Regions from separate parts of the Brevibacillus sp. NRRL NRS-603 genome, predicted to be linked through region 3. Evidence: riboswitches for the same ligand, from Rfam matches in the RefSeq annotation. Region 3 holds a riboswitch; each other region holds the start of a gene.

Region 1 (4,221 bases), on a different contig from region 3:
AATGCCTTCCCCAAAGCTACGCGCTGCTTTTCCCCACCACTCAACTGATCCAGTGTGCGCTCTTCCAAATGTTCAAGGCCAAGCATTTGTACGATTTCATCAATGAGCGATGCGACATCCTGCTTTTCTTCGCCCAGCCAATTTTGGTAAGGAAAGCGCCCCATCTCCAACACTTCTCGAACACGAAAGCCGACTGGCGGGAGACCCTCTTGCTCCAATACAGCGAGTATTTTGGCAAGCTCTTTGCGAGGATACGAATAAAGCTTTTTCTCCTGAAGCAAAATGTCTCCTGCATCTGCCTTGATGACTCCTGAAATCATTTTCAGCAAGGTGGATTTACCGCTTCCATTTGGTCCGATGATGCCAAAAAATTCTCCCTTGTCCACGCAAAAATCGATTCCGTGCAAAACAGGCGTGTCCTGATACGATTTTTGCAAGCTGCGCACATTGATCATTGCTTACGTTACCTCTTCCTAAAGCGTTTATTTTGCTTCAATAAATAAGCGAAAAACGGTGCTCCCAGAAATGCTGTCACGACACCGAGCGGGATTTCTGTGGGACTCAGTAGCATTCTGGCGAGAGTGTCAGCCCAAAGCACATAGATACCACCGCAGATCGCAGCCATCGGCAGTAAAATACGGTGGTCAGGACCAACCAGCAATCGGACGAGATGCGGAACCACCAAGCCAACGAAACCGATAATTCCCGCGATAGAAACCGCCGCAGCAGTCAGGAGAGTCGAGACGACCAGAACCATTAGCTTCGTTCGATCCACATGGACGCCGAGATGCGCAGCCTGCCGCTCGCCTAGCGCAAATAAGTTCAAGGAACGCGCGTAGCTCACCAGCACCATTCCCCCTATAACCAAGTACGGAATCAAGACGTATGTAAACGCCCAGCCCCGAAATGACAGACTGCCCATCAGCCAGAACACGATCTCATTCACGGTCTGGTCGGATAACGACACCATAAAGGAAACGAGCGAGCCGAGAAAAGCCTGCACCACGACACCCGACAAAATCAGGGTCTCGGTTTGCAGCTTTCCTTGCGTGTTCGCGAGTCCGAGTACGATCCATAAACTGAGCAGTCCTGTGAGAAAAGCGACAACAGGCGTGCTCCATGCACCTAAAAAGCTGATTTGCAAGCCAAAAAGGATCAAAAAGGCTGCTCCGACTGCAGAACCCGATGCCACGCCCATCGTAAACGGATCTGCGAGCGGATTGCGCAAAACTCCCTGAAAGCCCGCTCCCGCAAGCGACAAGCAGGCGCCAATCAAGACAGCCAATACAACCCGTGGAAAACGAACCTTCATGACAATTTGCTCAGATGATTCCGGCCACGTTACGGTGATCCACTCAGACAAGCCCGGGATCTGATGGAGCAGGATGAGCCATACTTGCGAAATGGGGAGTTGTGCAGCCCCCATCGAGATACTGATAACTATTGATGCCAGAAGGACGAGACAGCTGACTCCTCCCCATATGAACAATCGTCTCTTCATTTTATTTCACCAAGTCAGGGTAAATCGCCTTGGCTACTTCGATTAAGCCTTGTGTAATACGTGGACCAGGACGGGACAAAGTATTTTGGTCCATGCCAAAGATTTGTTTTTCACGGATCGCCTTCATTTTATCCCAGCCATTGCGATTCGCGATCAAATCCTCCAGCTTGGCGCCAGTCTTTTCATCGGTAATTCCGCTCGCATACAAAATGACGTCCGGGTCGTTTTGCAAAATCTTTTCTTCACTGATCGGATTCCAGCCTTGGGTGTCGGAAGCAATGTTTGTCGCTCCAGCCAGTGTGATGAGTTCGTCCATGAATTCGCCTTTTCCGACTGTCCAGCCTGGGGAGAATTCCAGGTATACCTTTTTCTTCTCTTCCGGTTTTACATTTTTCACGGCTTCTTGCACGTACGCGATATCCTTCTTCATTTGCGCGACGACTTTTTCGGCTTGTTCCTGTGTATTCGTGATAACTCCCATCGTTAAAACATTGTTAAGGATGTCATCCATCTTTGTCGGATGAGTAATATAGACGGGCATTCCGAGAGATTTGAGCTTGTCAGCAACTGGCTTTTCCATCGAAATCCCACCGACGATCATATCCGGCGTTTGAGCGAGAATGGCTTCTTCATTTGGTTTGACGACACCGCCAATTTTCGGTTTTGCCTTCGCCGCTTCAGGATAATCGTCATAGTCTGAGACAGCTACGATCCGATCTTCCAAGCCTAATGCGAACAAAATCTCTGTCTCGGCAGGTGATGTTGAGACGATTCGCTCAGGAGCTTTCGCAAAGGTTACTTCTTTTCCTGTCGCATCCGTAACTGTCAATGGATACGTTGTTTGTTTTGCAGGCTGCCCGGCCGCGCTCTCCTGCGGTGCTGTCTGCGGTACGCTTGTTTGTCCACCTGGTGCTGGCTGGCCGTTATCGTTACCCGCACAACCTGCGAGACTCGCCGCAACTAGTAATGGGATCATGAATCGCAATGAACGTTTCATATGTAGAACTTCCTTTCTGCATGTCTGATTGACTGTACCTTCCAATAAAAAAAGCGACCCTTGCTTCCAATCGGAAATCAAAGGGTCGGCACCTCAGTGCAAACAGACAGGATGATCTGCTTCCTGAAATAGGCCAATCCTTTCCGCGAAGGCAACAGGCACGAAACACAAACAGGCAGGTCTCCTGGCTTACGGCTGAGGAACGAGCCGATTTACAGTGGCGGGACCGCGTCGGATTTTCACCGACTTCCCTTTTCACCCGATCTTTTTGTTAAAAAGACGAGGCACCTATTTGCTGTTTGAAATTGTCACAGTCCATGATTCATCCTACATCATAGCATTCCTTGGATGAAAAAAGAATGACCAACACGCAAGCCAATACTTTCTTGCCCGCTAAAAATGAAAAACGCCTGAACAAAAGGTTCAGGCAACTGGAATGCTTTTGGCGGCAGGCTATTACCCTCGTTTGTGCAAATAATCTAGAATGCCCATGGAGCATACCTGTAAATCGAGCTTGAGTATTTCCAAAACTTCGTGGTCACCACTGATTCCTTGTGACTGTAGATGATCCGAGACTCGTTCAAATAGCGTACGAGACAGTTCTTCATAGGTTTGTCCAGCATCAATCGCTGACTCTCCTTCCGCCACAAACACAGGGAGCCACTCACGTATTTGGCGGTACACATCGTCTACCTGCTCAGACATCCCAAAATGACCAAAGTAAATGCGATTCAGCTTGCGTGCTTCAAAACGGTCTAAAGACGCTAACATGGCATCCGGGTCAAACTGATTCGGGGAAGTAGATGGCAGCACGAGGTGTATGCCATCCTTTTTAAGCTGTGGATAAAGTACACCGGCCGTATCACCTGTGAACATCCCGCGGCTTACGGGATCGTAGATGCTGAAGTGATGATTGGCATGCCCTGGCGAATCCATAAACTCCAATACGCAATTCTCTCCGATCTTTAGTGTATCCCCGTCCCCGCGAATCAAAATCCGCTCCACGGAAACAGCCTCAATCGGATCGAACAATCGATCAAAATCATCATGATACACTGCTCTCGCCCCTGCGATCAGTCGGCTCGGATCAACGAGATGACGTGCACCTTTCGGGTGGACAACGACCTTTGCGTTCGGGCAATCCTTTAGAAAAAGTCCGGCTCCTCCTGCATGATCCAAGTGTATGTGTGTGACGATGACGTATTTTACTTGTTCTGTCGTATAACCGAGCTTGGCAAGACCGGCCTTGATATACGGGACAGAGGGGCTTGGTCCTGTTTCGACCAAAGTGAGCTCCTCTTCTGCGATCACATATGTCCCCGTACGTTCTGCCCAGCCCATATCAAAACCGTCTATTAAATGGATGCGTTCCCCTAAGTAAATTGGCTGTGATGCTTGCATGTAAATGCTCCTCCTTTTCAAAAACAATATATTGCATGAATATTTACACTTTACCATCTATTTTGGACGCATTGAGGATAAACACACAAAATCTTCATATTTTTATCGTAATATGAGGACAGCAAAAATAATTCCATTACCTGGAGGGGTGCAAAAATGGGTAAGCTTTTTTCTGAATTACGACCTGAGCATGAGGCGTTTATCAAGAAGCAACAGATGTTCTTTGTTGCCTCTGCTCCTATGGACACGGATGGTCACGTGAATCTTTCACCAAAAGGGTACGATTCCTTTCGCATTATATCGCCTACAGAGGTCGCCTATT
Region 2 (4,221 bases), on a different contig from region 3:
CAGGAAATATCGAGACCGTAGATGGAGCAGTCATCGGTACGCACGACGGACTGATGTACTATACACTGGGTCAACGACAAGGCTTGGGGATAGGTGGAGGTCATGGCACAAGCGGACAACCTTGGTTTGTTGTAGACAAGGATCTGGAACGGAATGTCCTGATCGTTGGCGAAGGCTCTGATCATATCCGTCTGTACTCGAAGAGTCTCCTGTCGACCAACGTTAGCTGGGTGAGTGATAAGAAACCATCCGAAACGTTTACTTGTACAGCCAAATTCCGTTATCGCCAGCCAGATCAGGGAGTAACTGTTCACCTGCTCGAGGATGGCAACGTAGAAGTTGTATTTGATCAGCCGCAAAAAGCAGTGACACCTGGTCAGGCTGTTGTTTTCTACGATGGAGAAGTATGCTTGGGTGGAGGTACGATTGACAAGGTACGCTTAGTCGATAAAGAGAACTAAGATAGACGGGGGAAGCACTCGGTGGATGCTACGAAAAAATCAAAAGTGATTATCGTTTCGTTTTTGGCGGGAGCGGTTCTCTTGGCGATCATCTCTTATTTCGGGATGGCCTCCATGGGTAAAGAGCATATGGCGACGATCCAAAACGTCATCAAGGAGAACGGCGGGATTGTAAACGCGGATGGAGTGACAGCGGTTCCGCTGGAGGAAAGTCCTTTTCCCAACGGCGGAAAAGGCAATACTATCTACCGAATCTACTATACAAAAGATGGGCAAACGTTGACGGCTTGGTATCGTGCTGATAACGAATCCTCCATTAAGAAAGAGCCGGAAGCATGGATTCTGCCGTAAAAACAAGGATAAACCTGACTGGGAGAGTGAAGGCATCACATGACCCAATATGCTGGACTGCGTGAGCTGGCTGAACTGATTCGAAGACTCGAGCCAGAGTTAGCGGGTGCACAATTAAGTATTCTTGCTCATGAAAATAAAGAGGAAATCGCAACAATGCTAGTGGAAGGACTCGGGACGAAGGTTCCTGTCCAACACAGCTCCGGCGAATATGCGAATCATTTGGCGATTTTGCGTGTAGGAGCGAACAAGTACACCTTTGCGCAGGACTGGAGAGAAGTGTACATCAGTGAAGTAAATTACTGCGCGTGTCGCATACCTCCAGGGGCCCATGGATTGTTGGTTCACCATATCGATTATCCAGGCGTGATTTATGATGTCTCACGAAAACTGGCCGAGTATCAAATCAATGTTTCCAAGTTGAATGTATCGCGCGAGCAAAAAGGGAAGAATGCCCTGCTTATCTCTGTGACTGATGAAGAGATTACACCGACGATTGTATCCGCCATCGAAGAGCTGCCCCAAATCACCAAAGTGTTATCTCTCCAGTAAGCGAATCATGCTAAACAAAAACTGCCCGTTTTTAGCGGGCAGTTTTTTTCGTAGCGAATTTGAGTCCTTGGCTAATGAGGACTGGTAAAACGGACGAATGATTTTCGTCAGCAAATTCTTTAAAGGAAGCTTTGATTTGACCGTTGCCCATGGAGGACAATCGTTCGACCAGCGCCAGAGATTTTTCTTTGACCAAGAATCGCCCATCGTTTTCCAGCTCCCCAATGGTGAGGAGCGCATGAACGTCGAGGTCATCTGTCAGCAGCTTCGGCAATTGACTCTCCTTCGCAAGCAGGACACTCTCATTCCAATGAATCGAGGGACTCCCAGCTATATAACGTTGAAAAGCATGTGGTTTGGTCAAAAGTACATGCAAAACAAACAACCCGCCTAGCGAATGTCCAAAAATCGCTTGCTGCGTCCGATCGACGGGGAAGTCGTTTTCGATGCTGGGCTTGAGCTCCTCCTCCAAAAAGGTGAGGAACTGCTCCGCTCCTCCCATCTGAGGCCACTCTGCACCTTTTGGGTTGCCAGGAAGCTCTGAGAAGGGAACTTCATACGTGTAATCAAAGAAACGGGCAGGATGGTACGGTCCGTCCGTTGGATACCCAATCCCGACGACGATAGCAGGATACACGCCAGTTCGTTCAGGGCCACGTGATTGTTTCCGTATCGCTTCGGTCATGGTGGCAAAAACAGAGTTGCCATCTAGCAAATATATGACGGGAAAGCCTGATTCCGGAGGGGGATCGGCAGGTACACTTACGAAAATGTGATAGTCTCGTTCTTGATAAGTCATGATTTTACTGTAAGAACGAGGAATGACGACCGGTTGATAGTCGGTGCTTTTCATGACGGCTACTCTCCAATCTCTCCAAGGCTAACCAACACGCACAAAATCTATTATATGAACGGGAACCAGAGATTGGCAATAGCCGAAAAAGGAGAATAGTTAGTTTTCGAAAAGAGCCCATACTGAGCTTGACTCCTACGATATATTGAGGTAAAGTAAGTTTTACCAACTACATATTGATGCGGTAAGGTGTTTACCAGCTAGATTTGGTAGACTTAATAGGGAAGTCGGTGAGAATCCGACGCGGTCCCGCCACTGTAATGAGAGAGTTCCATTTACGAGTGAATGCCACTGATCTTGAAGGATCGGGAAGGTGTAAATGGAGCGATGATCCAAAAGCCAGGAGACCTGCCTAACCGCTTGCACTGTTTACCCTACGGGAGATAGGGAAGTGTTCGAGCGCTCAATTCGCATTGGCGAATTGCTAGATGGAAGTCATCACGCGCATTCGGCATGTAAACGTCGGATGCGCTTTTACTTTGGCTAAATAACATACATACAGAGTAAAAATAGTAGGATAGGATGAGGGACATGCTAATCGCTTACGATTCAAAAACAGGAAACGTCCGAAGATTCGTCAATAAAATTAATTTGCCACATGTGGAAATTGATCAAGATATGGTGCTGGACGAGCCATTCATTTTGATCACATACACGACAGGATTCGGACAAGTGCCGGAGAAGGTGGCGACGTTCCTGAAGCGAAATCATGTCCATCTGCGCGGAGTATCCGCTAGCGGCAACCGCAACTGGGGAGCCAGCTTCGCCAGAAGCGCGGATACGATCGCGAGCCAATATGGCGTTCCGGTAATTTCAAAATTTGAACTGTCCGGTACCGGCCGGGATGTGGAACAATTTACGAGTGGGGTGGCAGCAATTGCGGCATATTGAATTGAACAACGAACTGATGCAGCGTGGCAACGACGGATTTTATCAACTGGAAAAGGATCGGGAAGCGGTTGCGGTCTTCATGGAAGAAGTGCAGTCCAATACGATGACTTTTGGCAGTGTCAAAGAACGCATGGACTATTTGATCGAGAATGACTTCTATGAAAACGTCTATGAAACATACACTGTTGAGCAGGTCGATGAAGTTTTTCGTTTGGCCTATGACGCTGATTTTCAATTTGCTTCGTACATGGCTATCTCCAAATTTTATAAAGATTACGCTTTGAAAACGAACGATAAATCGATGTACTTGGAGCAGTATCCAGACCGGGTGGCCGTTGTGGCACTGTCCCTTGGACAAGGTGACTTTGAGCTCGCCAAGCGTTTAACAGTCTCCATGATGGATCAACGCTTGCAGCCGGCGACACCTACCTTCCTGAACGCAGGCAAAAGCCGCCGTGGAGAAATGGTCTCCTGCTTCTTGCTAGAAATGGATGACTCACTGAACTCCATCAACTTTATTTTGGGAACTTGTATGCAGCTATCCAAAATTGGCGGCGGTGTAGCGGTGAACCTGTCCAAGCTTCGCGGACGAGGAGAGCCGATCAAAGGCGTCGAGGGCGCAGCAAAAGGTGTCATGCCAGTTCTCAAGCTGCTGGAAGATGCGTTTTCCTACGCAGATCAAATGGGGCAGCGCAAAGGCTCAGGTGCAGCATATTACAACATCTTCGGCTGGGATATCAACGAGTTTCTCGATTGCAAAAAGATCAATGCAGATGAAAAGGCACGCATCAAAACGTTGTCCATCGGCCTGATTGTACCAAACGTTTTCTACAAGCTGGCTGAGGAAAACAAGCCATTGACTGTGTTTGCTCCATACTCCGTGTACAAAGAATACGGCGTGCATCTGGATGATATGGACCTTGATGAGATGTACGAGGAGCTATTGGCAAACGATCGCATTAAGAAAAAGACCGTGATGAGCGCACGCGAGATGCTGACCAAAATCGCGATGATCCAAATGGAATCGGGCTATCCGTACATCATGAACAAAACGAATGCGAACAACAACCATGCGCTGAAAGATCTCGGTTCGGTGAAAATGTCCAACCTGTG
Region 3 (4,221 bases):
GAAAACCATAGAGCGAACAACAGCGACAGGAAAATAGCCGTGATGACCTGCAAGCCCCCAAGATACCATCCTGCGGCAAACACGATGATGTAGCTCACGATGATAGAGGAAGCGGAAAGCCCGGCACTGATGCCTTTTCCGATTCCTTTGTCCGCCGAAAGATACGGCCAGAGCTTGATCGCCAAAAGCACATGTGTCCGCGCTGCTACTGGTGCTACAATCAAAAAGCTGCCCCATCCCGGATGTGCGAGCTCCGCGACTGCACCCGCCTTGATCAGCAACAGCATAATCGCAGCAAGAACGCCCATCGCACCTACGCGGCTGTCCTTCATAATCGCAAGGATTTGCTCTCTCGGTCTACTGCTGCCAAGACCATCCGCGAGGTCCATCCACCCATCCATATGAAGACCACCGGTCACGTAGACCCATGCGATCAGCGTCAAAATAGCGGCGATCCATGGACTAAACAACGCCAGTCCTGCCTGATGCACACCCCATAGCAATAAACCGATGACTACACCAACTGCGGGATACCAATTGACGCTTTTTCTCCACGCCTCCTCTGAAGGACGAAGCCATGGAACCGGAATACGCGTAAAAAACGAGATCGCGTGTAAAAATGCATTCATCCTTTGATCCTCCACGGTATCCCTGACAAAACCGCGTAGACGGCGTCCGCTTGTCGCGCACTTCTCTGATTGACATCGCCCAGCACATCCGCGAACCATCTGCCCAAACGACTCAAGGCTATCCCGCCCAATCCGACCTCGCTTGTGACAGCAATGACTTTTTGAGGGGAATTCTGAACGAGGGACAGCCATGCCTCTGCCTCCTGCAACAGGGCTTGCGTGTGTGAAGCACTTCTCCATTCCGACTCATCCACGCTCATCAATCGATTACTCACCCAAGTGGACAGACAATCGATCAGCACCACATCATACTGCTCACGAAATGCGTGGTAATCGGTTAACCGCTCTCCTACCTCCACACAGCCCCATTCCAACGGACGACGTGCTTGATGCAGCTCGATTCTCTGCTTCATTTCATCATCCCAGGCCTTGCCTGTCGCCACGTACAGGACTCGACTGCTCAACTTCATCGCAAGCTCTTCCGCGTAGCGGCTTTTTCCTGAACGGACACCGCCTGTTACCAGCACCAAGCTCATCGCTGTTCACTTCCTTCCGCATGGACCTCGCGAAGCGCTGCCAGAAGCCGTTCATTTTCCGCTCGTTCACGCACGGCGATTCTCACATCATGTGCGGTCAAACCGGGATACATCGCACAGTTGCGGATCAATACGCCTTTTTTGCCGAGCCGTGCCTGCAATTGTTCGGCTGTCAATCCTTCCGGCGTGCGCAGCAGCAAAAAGTTTGCCTCAGAAGGCCATACCTGCCAGCCCAACTCACTGCGGATGCAATCAGTCAAATACGCACGTTCTTCTTTTATGAGCCTGCGCGTCTGTTCCTCGTATGCCTGCTCCTGCAAGCACAATTCGCCTGCCAAAAGGGCCAGTGCATTCACGCTCCAGGTCACTTGCTTTTGGCGCATTTTCGCAATGACATCCGGATGCGCAATCGCATAGCCCAGGCGCAATCCCGGAATCGCGTACATTTTCGTCATCGAACGCATCAAAATCACACGGGGAAAGCGCTCCAGCTGCATCGCCAATGTATACTGCCGCTCCTCCTCCACAAAGTCGAGAAAAGCCTCATCCACGATGAGCCACGTATTGGTCTCTTTCGTCCATTCCGCCATTTGGCGCAGCTCATCCGGCTGATACAGGATTCCTGTCGGATTGTTTGGTGACCCGACAAATACGAGATCAGACTGCGTAAAAAGCGTGTACAGCTCTGCAGGATCAGGCTTGTACCCGTTCGTTTCCTTCCCAAAGCAGCCAATGACACGGGCTCCATACTGCTCGGAAAGTTGCGCGTATTCCGAAAAGCAAGGATATACCACACCAACTGTTTGCGGCGAAAGACCGAGGATGGCCAATGCCATTGCCTCCGCTGCACCATTGGCAGGCAGCAACCATTCCTCCGGCACTTGCAGCCGTTTCGCCAGCGCACGACGAAACACACGATGTCCAGGGTCTGGGTAATGCGCTACAGCAGCCAACGAAGCCAGCAGCAACTCACGGACGCTTGCTGGCATCCCTAGCGGATTAATATTGGCACTGTAATCCAGAAACTGCCCAGGCTCTCGACCAAAGCGCTGCGCTGCGCTCAGCAGGTCTCCACCATGACCGTACGTTTCTATTACACCTGCGCTTGTCAAAACTCTACCCCCAGCACAGCTGGAATCCCTTCATCGTAGTAATGCTTGATTGGCTTCATCTCTGTCACCAAATCTGCGATGTCCAAAATCTCCTGCTTTGCTGCCCGTCCCGTAATCACGAGGTGGATATGACTTGGCCTGTTTTGAATCGCTTCCAACACATCGGACAGTGGCAACACATCGTCAATCGGGAAGCGGTCAATCGCCAATGCATTATTCAGCTCATCCAAAATAACGACATCGTACGCGCCGGAAGAGAGCTTCTCGCTCGCAAAAGCCCAAGCTTCTTTCAATGCCTGACGATGCTCCTCCGGTGTCTTCGTCCAGGTGAAGCCGACGCCCATTTGCACGATTTCAATGCCCAATTTATCGAAAATAATCTTTTCTCCGTATGTTCGCTCCGGCGACTTGATGAATTGAACCATCAGCACCTTTTTCCCGCGCCCTGTCGCTCGCACAGCCAACCCGACTGCTGCTGTTGTTTTTCCTTTGCCGTCTCCTGTGTAAACGAGGGTCAAGCCCCGCTTCTTATCGTTTTTCTCCATCCTGACCACCTCAAAAAGTGACGTATTTTACTCCGCTGTTCCATCCATACTTTCCGAAGCAACAAAACAGTCATGACCGTTTTGTTGACCGCAAGCGGTCGCATCCACTTTTATGAAAAACGTCGAGACGTTTTTCACAGAAAAAAAGCGCTCTGTTTCCCCCCAGTACGTAAGGAAAAACAAAGCGCGGATAGCTGAAAAGCAACAATCCTCACCTCTTCCTTTGACCCGAAGGAAATCAGTGTAAACATAAAACAGGCAGGTCTCCTGGCTCGAGGATCATCGCTCTTCTTCTCCTTCCCGCTCCCGGATGGGCAGTGGATGGCATGGTGCCTTGAAGAACAGCTACTCTCTTACAGTGGCGGGACCGCGTTGGCTTTTCACCAAACTTCCCTTTTAACCTTGCTCCTGCGAATCGGTTTCGCTAAAACAAGGACCTGTTTCTCTTCCATATGTAAATGTCATTCGTTTCGTTGACAAGCACTTGCTTTAATAATAGCAAAAGCTACCGAGGATTCAAGCAAAAGCTGCCGATTCATCACAGGTGTCTATTGGCAGAAAAATAAGATAATCACCGTTTACTTACTTGAAAATTTTCGTTACCCTATTGGCAAAACAATCGAAAGTGGTGTGCAGTCATGCTATTTCCTCCGATTCCAAAAATACCAGACATGGTCCTGCCCAGCCCACTGCCGATCAAGGAATGCGGCGAACCGATGATCCCCCTCTCTTCCCTTGCGGAACAAATCACAGTCTATCCAGCCTACTACCACGAGGGTTATGCCGGAACGCAGCCAGAAGCCTTTTTGCGAGAAGGGGCAGCACGCAGGCTCGCCACGGCAGCCGCGAAACTGCCTGTTGGCTACAAGCTCGTCGTACTGGATGGCTGGCGCTCGTTCGAGGTACAGGCATCGTTATATGCCCGTTTTCGTGAAGCCTTGCTTCTACAAGGCTGGCAGGAAGGGCCCGCACTCACGGAACAATTGAGCAAATTCGTCGCTTATCCAACAACGGACCTCTTCAAACCGTCGCCTCACCTATCCGGTGGTGCAGTTGATCTGACTATCGCAGGACCTGATGGCTGGCTGGAGATGGGAACAGCCTTCGATGATTTCAGTGAAAGGGCTGAGACTCGCCATTATGAAGAACTTGTACAGCCTACCCAAAAAGACATCGAGATTCGAGACCATCGCCGACTGTTGTATCATTTGATGACTGCCGCCGGATTCGTCAACTATCCGAAAGAATGGTGGCATTTCGAGTATGGCACGCGCACCTGGGGACAAAAAACGCAGCAAGAGCCGATCTATGGCGGAGTTTTGTCGATGTAAGAGCGGAGTTTTGTCGATGTAAGAAATGAAAAGACCGTCAGCACAATACTGCCTGACGGTCTTGCTTA
Region 4 (4,221 bases), on a different contig from region 3:
CATGCTGAATGCTCCGAATATAATCACCAAGGTAGCTCCAACCGAAGCACCTGAAGATACGCCTAACACATACGGGTCAGCCAGGGAGTTGCGAACCAACGACTGAATCGCTACTCCCACGACAGACAGACCTGCGCCGACGATCGCCCCCAAGAGTACACGCGGAAAGCGAATATCCCAAATAATCGTTTGCTCCCCTTTGGACCAATCCACCTCAATCCATTGGGTGAACATCGGAATTTTCGATAAGGCGATTTTCCAAACCGTTGTCGGCTTAATCTCCACTGATCCCAAGGTAACTGCGAACGTGATCGAGAGGAAGAGTCCGACCAGTAGAGTAATGATGATATAAGGTAATTTGATCTGTTGCAGTGCTATTCCCTCCCTTAAAAAGGGTGTACTCTATTTGAATTTATCCGGGTAGAGTCCTTCCGCCAATATTTTTAGCGCAATCGGTGCTCGAACACCTTCAGAAGCCGCAGACAAAGGCAATACCATCAGTCGTTGATTTTTAATCGCCGGAATATCCGCTAGTTCTTTTTTGGTCAAAAGGAAATTGCGTTTTTGCTCGACGGTTCTATCACCGTAGTCTACGATAATAATCACATCTGGATTGCGACTCACTACTTGTTCCCAACTGACCTCTGCCCAACCCTTTTGAATGTCATCAAAAATGTTCTTACCGCCAGCAGTCTTAATTAAGGACGTCATGTAGTTGTTGGCTGCTGTGAAAGGTTTATCTTCCCCGTTGTCGTACACGAACACTTTCAGTGGCTCGTCCACCTTGCCAATTTTGCTAATCGTTTGATCCATTTCACTCTTCATTTTATGGATCAAATCATTGGCTTTGTCCTCCACACGGAAAATGCGCCCAATATTCGTAATATCCGCGAACACATCGTCAATTGTCGGTCCAGGAATGCTAGATGACTCTTGCAGATACGATTTGATGCCGACCTTTTCCAAGTCCTGCATCGTTCCTACGCCCTTTTCGCCGAATCCACTTTTCCATCCGGCGTATACGAAGTCTGGGTTCGCTGCCAACAGCACTTCTTTCGTAGGATACTTGTCAGACAGTACCGGAATCTTGTCGTAATCTGCCTTTAACTCCGGAAGGATTTTATCGTCTAGGCACGCGGTTCCGACCATTTTATCAGCCAGGCCCAATGCCAGCATGATTTCCGTGACGTGTTGGTTCAAAGTCACAGCACGCTCAGGCGCTTTTGGATAGGTCATTTCGATGCCATTATTGGTTAGTGTTACAGGCTTGCTCTCTGATGCTGGAACAGCTGTTTGTTCTGTTTTGGCTGGAGCCTGTGTTGTCGTAGCAGAGCCGCATGCCGAAACCAAAAGCATGGCAGCTGTCATGATACCGAAACCTAGTCCCTTCATTAATGTATGTGTTTTGTTTGCCTTAAACATCAGTAATCCCCTTTTCTGTTGGAAATGTTGGGTTGAACCAATCCTCCACAAAAAAAGCACCCCCCATTTCAATCGGGAGGTGCACGACAAACGTAGATAAAGCTATAAGCAGGCACAAAGGCGCCCTTTCATAGACTGCTTCCACATCTGTCCCATCCTCGTGGGTCGATTGTATATGATCGCATGGCAGGTCTCCTGGCTTACGAATCAACACCCCCAGCTACCTTCCCATTTTTTGTCTTGCAAAAAACAGTGGCTATTCGCTAGGCGCTCCTCGTTACAGTGGCGGGACCGCGCCGGTTTCTCACCGGACTTCCCTTTTAAGCTGACGGCTTATACCATCCAGCACCATTCGATACGTATTCAATTTTCACGATTTTTTCATTAGTTGATAGAAGTCAGTTTTTTCGGGAACTGCGTGAGTATTTCAACGCCCGTTTCCGTAACCAATACATCGTCTTCAATTCGCACGCCGCCTACACCTGGAAGATAGATGCCTGGCTCAATCGTAAATACCATCCCTGGACGAAGCGCTTCTTGGTTCTGGCTGTGAACAGACGGATATTCGTGTACATCCATCCCAAGTCCATGCCCCAGACGGTGCATGAAGTATTCTCCGTAGCCTTTTGCGGTAATGACATCGCGAGCGGTTTTATCCAAATGCGCAAAGGTCACACCCGGACGAATCTCAGCAATTGCTGCTTCGTTGGCAGCCAATACTGTCTCGTAAATTTCTTGTAGCTGGGCACTTATCTCGCCTACAGCAAAGGTACGAGTAATATCGGATACATATCCGTTTGCAGCCACCCCGATATCAAACAAAAGCAAGTCGCCTTCTTGGACTTGGCGTGTTCCTGGCTTTCCGTGTGGCAGTGCCGACTTCTCCCCTGCCAATACCATGGACGTAAAGGATGGACCTTCTGCACCCAAGCGCTTCATCTGGAATTCCAGCTCAGCTACGATTTCGGTCTCGGTCATACCTATCTTGACTTTTTTCAGGGTCTCCCGCAAGGAATCCTCGACCAACACAACAGCGTGCTTCAGACGATCCACTTCATCCGCGGATTTGATCAATCGCATTTCACGCAGTGGCTCTTCCACGTCCACATAGCTCGACGCCAGAACAACTTGCCCAAGTGCTTCGTAGCGCTCGACAGTCATATGACTTTTCTCAATTCCGAGCTTCGCCAAGTTCGCTGGCAACACTTGCTTGAGAATTTCATACGGGTTTTGGATATCCGTATGTGTATAGATATCTTGAACGAACGAAGCTTCTGCCGCTGCTTCTCGATCAAGAGCAGGTACAATCAAGGAAGGCTTTCCCTCAGCAGGAATAACAAGACCCATAAAACGTTCATGCGGGTCAGTAAAAAATCCGGTCAAATAGTAGACGTGCTTGGGAGAGGTAATCAACACCGCGTTCAGCTCTTGCTCTGTCAAAAACGTGTGGAGCTTCGAAATGCGCTCTTGAAACAACTTCTTCACCCTGCTTTCACCAATTATTCTATTGCGAGAATACCACTTCCCCATCAAAAAAAGAAGAGTTCAATTGCAAAATCTACTTCGTATCGGACAACCTAAGGGTGGGGTGAAAATAAAATGGAACAAATACTCGTGCATCAGGATGGCAAACAGTTTACTTTTCACATATCGGGAAAAGGCCAACCGTTATTGTGTATCCATGCGCCATGCATCGGCTCTATCAATTTTATTTATCAGCAAACACTCGCAGATACATATCAGCTCATTGTCCCTGATTTGCCCGGACATGGTGACAGTTCGCCGATGGAGAAGCCTTTTTCTATTGGAGAGTTGGCAGAACAGCTCCATAGGCTGATCCCGTCACTCGGCATTGAGCGTCCCTTTATTTTAGGGTACTCCCAAGGTGCTTCTATCGCCCTTGAATATTGTCTTCGCTATCCTGATCATGCACAAGGCGGCATACTCGTGAGCGGTTTTTCCGAAGTAAATGACCTGTATTTACATGGACGATTCTGGATGGCACAGGCATTGTCGATGCTTCACGGAGCTCCTCTTTTAGCCCGTTCGATTGCTTCCTCACATGTCGATGACCCAGAAATGCGGGAAAAGTGGACAGCGCACGCCTCCAAAACAGATCCCACCAGCCTGAAATACCTTTACGCTGCCGGACATCGTTATCAATGTACGGAGCGTCTTGGGAATATCCAGCTTCCGATTTTACTTGCCTATGGCGAACAAGATAAACGGATGCATCATTATGCGCAAATGCTTTCGATGAAATTGCCAAAAGCAAGACTCGAGATGATCCCTAACGTAAAACATCAAGTCATCACGAAAGCTGCTCCTGCTTTCAATCAGTTGTGCCGCACCTTTATGGAACAAGGATAAATAAGAAAAGACAGAGGGACGGCATCTCCATTCCCTTCTGTCTTTTTGCAATTGGATTAGCTCTTCATTCGCGGGTCGAGTGCATCGCGCAAGCCGTCCCCGATTAAGTTAAAGCCGAGAACAGTCAGCATGATAGAGAGCCCCGGAAAAATAACAGTCCATGGTGCTTTCTGAATGTACTGACGGGAATCAGCAAGCATTTTTCCCCATTCTGGTTCTGGTGCTTGTGCACCCAGCCCGAGAAAGCCAAGTGCAGCTGCTTCGATAATCGCTGTTGCGATCCCCATCGTCCCGGTCACAATAATTGGGGCGAGGCTGTTCGGCAAAATATGCTGCATGATAATCCGGGAATTTTTCATTCCGATTGCCCGTGCAGCCATGACGAACTCTTCTTCCTTCAAGCTCAATACGCGTGCGCGCACCAAGCGT

Evidence for each region. A riboswitch is a leader RNA that binds a small molecule or an ion and turns the genes downstream of it on or off. The one in region 3 is predicted to bind cobalamin.
Region 1: another riboswitch for cobalamin. It lies ahead of C7R94_RS16285 (ABC transporter substrate-binding protein); the one in region 3 lies ahead of cobO (cob(I)yrinic acid a,c-diamide adenosyltransferase).
Region 2: another riboswitch for cobalamin. It lies ahead of nrdI (class Ib ribonucleoside-diphosphate reductase assembly flavoprotein NrdI); the one in region 3 lies ahead of cobO (cob(I)yrinic acid a,c-diamide adenosyltransferase).
Region 4: another riboswitch for cobalamin. It lies ahead of C7R94_RS13925 (ABC transporter substrate-binding protein); the one in region 3 lies ahead of cobO (cob(I)yrinic acid a,c-diamide adenosyltransferase).

What each region holds. Positions count from the first base shown of each region.
Region 1 covers NZ_PXZN01000016.1:235,553-239,773, reverse strand. The annotation lists gene C7R94_RS16295 (ABC transporter ATP-binding protein) at 1-455, opposite strand, end outside; gene C7R94_RS16290 (FecCD family ABC transporter permease) at 464-1,501, opposite strand; gene C7R94_RS16285 (ABC transporter substrate-binding protein) at 1,503-2,498, opposite strand; cobalamin riboswitch at 2,656-2,805, opposite strand; gene C7R94_RS16280 (MBL fold metallo-hydrolase) at 2,955-3,899, opposite strand; gene C7R94_RS16275 (pyridoxamine 5'-phosphate oxidase family protein) at 4,056-4,221, shown strand, end outside.
Region 2 covers NZ_PXZN01000012.1:537,802-542,022, reverse strand. The annotation lists gene mnmA (tRNA 2-thiouridine(34) synthase MnmA) at 1-461, shown strand, start outside; gene C7R94_RS09675 (hypothetical protein) at 483-812, shown strand; gene C7R94_RS09670 (ACT domain-containing protein) at 852-1,364, shown strand; gene C7R94_RS09665 (alpha/beta hydrolase) at 1,396-2,217, opposite strand; cobalamin riboswitch at 2,388-2,587, shown strand; gene nrdI (class Ib ribonucleoside-diphosphate reductase assembly flavoprotein NrdI) at 2,749-3,108, shown strand; gene nrdE (class 1b ribonucleoside-diphosphate reductase subunit alpha) at 3,095-4,221, shown strand, end outside.
Region 3 covers NZ_PXZN01000008.1:123,426-127,646, reverse strand. The annotation lists gene cobS (adenosylcobinamide-GDP ribazoletransferase) at 1-629, opposite strand, end outside; gene cobU (bifunctional adenosylcobinamide kinase/adenosylcobinamide-phosphate guanylyltransferase) at 626-1,165, opposite strand; gene cobD (threonine-phosphate decarboxylase CobD) at 1,162-2,277, opposite strand; gene cobO (cob(I)yrinic acid a,c-diamide adenosyltransferase) at 2,274-2,822, opposite strand; cobalamin riboswitch at 3,063-3,278, opposite strand; gene C7R94_RS04010 (M15 family metallopeptidase) at 3,461-4,153, shown strand.
Region 4 covers NZ_PXZN01000013.1:421,293-425,513, reverse strand. The annotation lists gene C7R94_RS13930 (FecCD family ABC transporter permease) at 1-378, opposite strand, end outside; gene C7R94_RS13925 (ABC transporter substrate-binding protein) at 403-1,422, opposite strand; cobalamin riboswitch at 1,591-1,790, opposite strand; gene C7R94_RS13920 (M24 family metallopeptidase) at 1,807-2,898, opposite strand; gene C7R94_RS13915 (alpha/beta fold hydrolase) at 3,022-3,792, shown strand; gene C7R94_RS13910 (ABC transporter permease) at 3,849-4,221, opposite strand, start outside.